Regions from separate parts of the Streptococcus sp. Marseille-Q8145 genome, predicted to be linked through region 2. Evidence: predicted binding sites of a transcription regulator. Region 2 holds the regulator's gene; the other holds the start of a gene.

Region 1 (2,202 bases), on a different contig from region 2:
ACGATTGAAGCCTATATCATGGAAGAAATTAAGAAATAAGAGAACTCCGCCGAAAACTCCCAGTAAAAAGCATATTGGGTGGAAGTCGATACTTCTATCCCAAGCACCTTTTCACAAAGAGTTTAGAGCGACTTTCATTCAACTAAAACTAAAAATATGAGAGTGGGACAGAAATCGGTAATTCGTTAGAATTCGATTTCGTCGTCCCACCTCCGCACAGTTGAGTAGGGCTGTAAAAGCTGATGAAATCAGCGTAATAGAGCCCACTCAACCACTGCGTCTTGCTCGATAATCCAAAGACAATTGAGAGGCTAGGACTTTTGTCCCAGCCTTATATTGCAGAAGAAAAAATTAGAAAGGAAATCCTATGGCAAATCATTTTCGTACCGACCGTGTAGGAATGGAAATCAAGCGTGAAGTCAATGAGATTTTGCAAAAGAAGGTCCGTGATCCACGTGTCCAAGGTGTGACCATTACCGATGTCCAAATGCTGGGCGATCTGTCTATGGCCAAGGTCTACTATAGCATCATGAGTGACTTGGCTTCGGATAATCAAAAGGCACAGCTGGGCTTGGAAAAGGCAACCGGTACCATTAAGCGTGAACTGGGTCGAAACCTCAAGATGTATAAGATTCCAGACTTGACCTTCGTCAAAGACGAGTCTATTGAGTACGGTAATAAGATTGATCAAATGTTGCGCAATTTGGAAAAACATTAATGAAAAGAGTGAGATGGGGCAGTGTTTACGAGTCCTGTCTCATTTTTATTTTTGAAAATACTTTTTAAAAGTTTTGAAAAAAGGTGTTGACAAGGGGAGATTATCCTGTTATACTAGTAAAGTACTCAATCGCGGGGATGGCGGAATTGGCAGACGCGCAGGACTAAGGATCCTGTGACCGCTTTAGGTCGTGAGGGTTCAAGTCCCTCTCTCCGCATAGAATTAGCTGACTTCGGTCAGTTTTTTTGTTTTCTCAAAGAAGCTGAAGATGTCTGAATTCAAAAATTGCTTGGGAATTACTTAAAATTTCAGGAAAAACTAGCAATTTTAATGAAAAAGTGATAAAATAAACAATGTAAGTGGTTCATTCCACAAAAAATAAGAGGAGGCCTATTACAAATGGCAATCGTTTCAGCAGAAAAATTTGTCCAAGCAGCTCGTGACAATGGTTATGCAGTTGGTGGATTTAACACAAATAACCTTGAGTGGACTCAAGCTATCTTGCGCGCAGCAGAAGCTAAAAAAGCACCAGTTTTGATCCAAACTTCAATGGGTGCTGCTAAATATATGGGTGGTTACAAAGTTGCTCGCAACTTGATCGCTAACCTTGTTGAATCAATGGGTATCACTGTACCAGTAGCGATCCACCTTGACCACGGTCACTACGAAGATGCACTTGAGTGTATTCAAGTTGGTTATACTTCAGTTATGTTTGACGGTTCACACCTTCCAGTTGAAGAAAACCTTGAAAAAGCTCGTAAAGTTGTAGAATTTGCTCACGCAAATGGTGTATCAGTAGAAGCTGAAGTTGGAACTATCGGTGGTGAAGAAGACGGAATCATCGGTGATGGTGAATTGGCTCCAATCGAAGATGCTAAAGCAATGGTTGCAACTGGTATCGACTTCTTGGCAGCTGGTATCGGTAATATCCACGGTCCATACCCTGCAAACTGGAAAGGTCTTCATCTTGACCACTTGCAAAAATTGACTGAAGCTGTACCAGGATTCCCAATCGTATTGCACGGTGGTTCAGGTATCCCTGATGACCAAATCCAAGCAGCTATCAAACTTGGTGTTGCAAAAGTTAACGTTAACACTGAATGCCAAATCGCATTCGCTAACGCAACTCGTAAATTTGCTCGTGACTACGAAGCAAACGAAGCAGAATACGACAAGAAGAAACTCTTCGACCCACGTAAATTCTTGGCTGACGGTGTAAAAGCTATCCAAGCATCTGTTGAAGAACGTATCGACGTCTTCGGTTCAGAAGGTAAAGCATAAGAAGCTTGTAAAAGCTTGATATAACAGGGTTTATCCAATTTGGATAAGCCTTTTTCTTTGTTTTGTCACAAATTTTCCACACTTATTTAGTTAACGAATCTAATACAGGAATAATTAGGTCTTTTGTTTTTTTTGTAACGTGCAAATAGATATCTGCAACACGACTTCCTCGTGTGTGTTCAACACGATCTTGAATTGTTTCG
Region 2 (2,202 bases):
TTTAGATCATTTAATCGTTTCAAAAAATAATTATTATAGTTATCGTGAAAAAACGGATTTGATCTAAAGTTTGTGAACGACATAATCAAACAAGGCTAAATCCCCCGTTCTTGTGGGAAATAGAAATTCTGGATGCCACTGTACACCAAGAAATGGACTTCCATCAGTTGAGGTAACAGCCTCAATGACCTTATCCCGAGGATCGTAGGCTATGACTTCTAGATTTTTCGCTAGATCCTTGATACTTTGGTGATGGAATGAGTTGATTTGACAAGTAGGTCCGTATAATTCATGGAGGATGGAGCCATTTTTAGTGACCATAGTCTGTGTAGTGTATTGAGCAGTGCTATCTTGCCAGTGATTCTCGATGTCTTGGTGAAGTGTGCCACCCATAGAAACATTGTAAAGCTGAGTACCACGACAGACACCAAAAATAGGCTTGTTTTGTTTCCGCGCCTCTCGGATGAGAGCTAGTTCAAATAGATCCCTTTGAAGCAGATAATCATCACTTTCGATAGTCTGTTCTTCGCCGTAGAAATGAGGATGGACATTTTGTCCACCGGTAAGGATCAGTTTATCGATCATAGTAATATAGGTGTGAGCTAAGGCTTCATCACCAATTGGTAAGATAATTGGGATTCCCCCAACTTTATTGACTCCCTCGATAAAGCCAGTTGAAGTATAACTGATATGGATAAATTGATCGTTGGGAATATCCCTTTGGTTTCCTGTTATACCGATAATCGGTTTTTTCATAAAGTGTCTGTTTCCTTTCTTACCTTACTCATCATCTTTTCTCATGAAATAGAGTAAGGTTTGGAGTTCGCTGGTTAGGTCCACATATTGTACAACCACATCTTTGGGGACAGATAGGTGCACTGGGGAGAAGCAAAGAATTCCCTTGATACCAGCATCAACCAAGACGGATGCGACTTCTTGTGCCTTAACGCTCGGCACTGTCAGAATGGCTGTCTTTACGTTTCCTTCTTGGACCTTTTCTTTAATTTGAGAAATTCCATAAATAGGAATTCCATCATTTGTAGTGGTCCCGACGTCAGAATAATCATCTGTATCAAAGGCCATTACAATCTTCATTTTATTCCGTTCATGAAAGCGGTAGTGTAAAAGAGCACGACCCATATTTCCGACGCCAACAATCATGACATTTGTAATCGAGTTGTCATTGAGAAGATTGGCAAAGAAACTCATTAGTTTCTTGACATCGTAGCCAAAACCTCTACGACCTAACTCACCGAAGTAAGAAAAGTCACGCCGAACAGTCGCAGAGTCGATTCCAATCGCCTCTGCGATCTGTTTTGAATTGGCCTTTTCAATATTTTCTGCATTAAATCGTTTGAAAATCCGGTAGTAGAGGGAGAGCCGTTTAGCAGTAGCACGTGGAATAGAATTGCTTTTTTCAGTTTTCACAAAATCACGACCTTTCTATCTTCTATTCTATAGAAAGCTTGTGAAAAAATCAACTAATTTGATGAACAAAATATTATTATACTAATAAAGATAGATAAAATAATAGAAATAAGCAAAATTCTTAGAATTTCGCTTATTGGGGTGTTTTTTCAAAAATATCTCTTTCAACTAAACTATCCATCAGGAAATAGAATTTTTGCTGAATAATATGGTGTTTTTCTGATTTGAAGATATTCACCAGTCTTAAACCAGACTTGTCCGTAATATTAATTTTTACTCCGCTTAGATCTTTATTGATGATAATCTTAAGCAAGAATCCATCGCCACTATTGGGAACAGCTTCAAGTAAACGAGAAAGCTCGTAATTACCAACTTTTGTTTCAGCAAATGTATTGTCCCGCAAGGTAAATTTCTTAACATTTGGATGGAGTGAGTAGGTGAAGTCGCAGTTTGCTAAGCTAACAGATGTTTGAAAAGCCATCTTATCCTCCTAGTATTTCTTTTAGTTTTTGGCTGAAGAGTTTGATTTCTTGGATGCTAGTTTGGTCTGATACACTGATACGAATGGATTCTTTTAGGCGTTCAGAATCTTGCCCATAGAGGGCTTGAAGGACGTGGCTGGGCTGAACCGCTCCAGCTGTACAAGCAGAACCAGTCGAGATTGAAAAGCCATTAAGGTCCATTTGAAGCAAAATAAGGTCATTCTTATGGTTTGGAAATCCAATATTGATAACATAAGGCAGGCTAGGCTGACTTTCGTTTAGATAGAAGTCT

The links. The regulator Rex, encoded in region 2, represses fermentation and respiration genes when NADH is low (regulators of the CRP and FNR family bind a similar motif). The targets are predictions, from matches to a motif close to TTGTGAANTANTTCACAA.
Region 1: the regulator Rex is predicted to act here: its motif matches at 1,055-1,072, upstream of ACWPVL_RS02885 (class II fructose-bisphosphate aldolase).

Annotation. Positions count from the first base shown of each region.
Region 1 is NZ_CBCOPQ010000001.1:572,891-575,092, reverse strand. It holds gene infB (translation initiation factor IF-2) at 1-39, shown strand, start outside; gene rbfA (30S ribosome-binding factor RbfA) at 368-718, shown strand; tRNA gene ACWPVL_RS02890 (tRNA-Leu) at 850-935, shown strand; gene ACWPVL_RS02885 (class II fructose-bisphosphate aldolase) at 1,118-1,999, shown strand; gene ACWPVL_RS02880 (hypothetical protein) at 2,082-2,202, opposite strand, start outside.
Region 2 is NZ_CBCOPQ010000005.1:282,105-284,306, reverse strand. It holds gene radC (RadC family protein) at 1-67, shown strand, start outside; gene ACWPVL_RS11200 (gamma-glutamyl-gamma-aminobutyrate hydrolase family protein) at 64-756, opposite strand; gene ACWPVL_RS11195 (redox-sensing transcriptional repressor Rex) at 781-1,428, opposite strand; gene ACWPVL_RS11190 (DUF1831 domain-containing protein) at 1,562-1,909, opposite strand; gene ACWPVL_RS11185 (cysteine desulfurase family protein) at 1,911-2,202, opposite strand, start outside.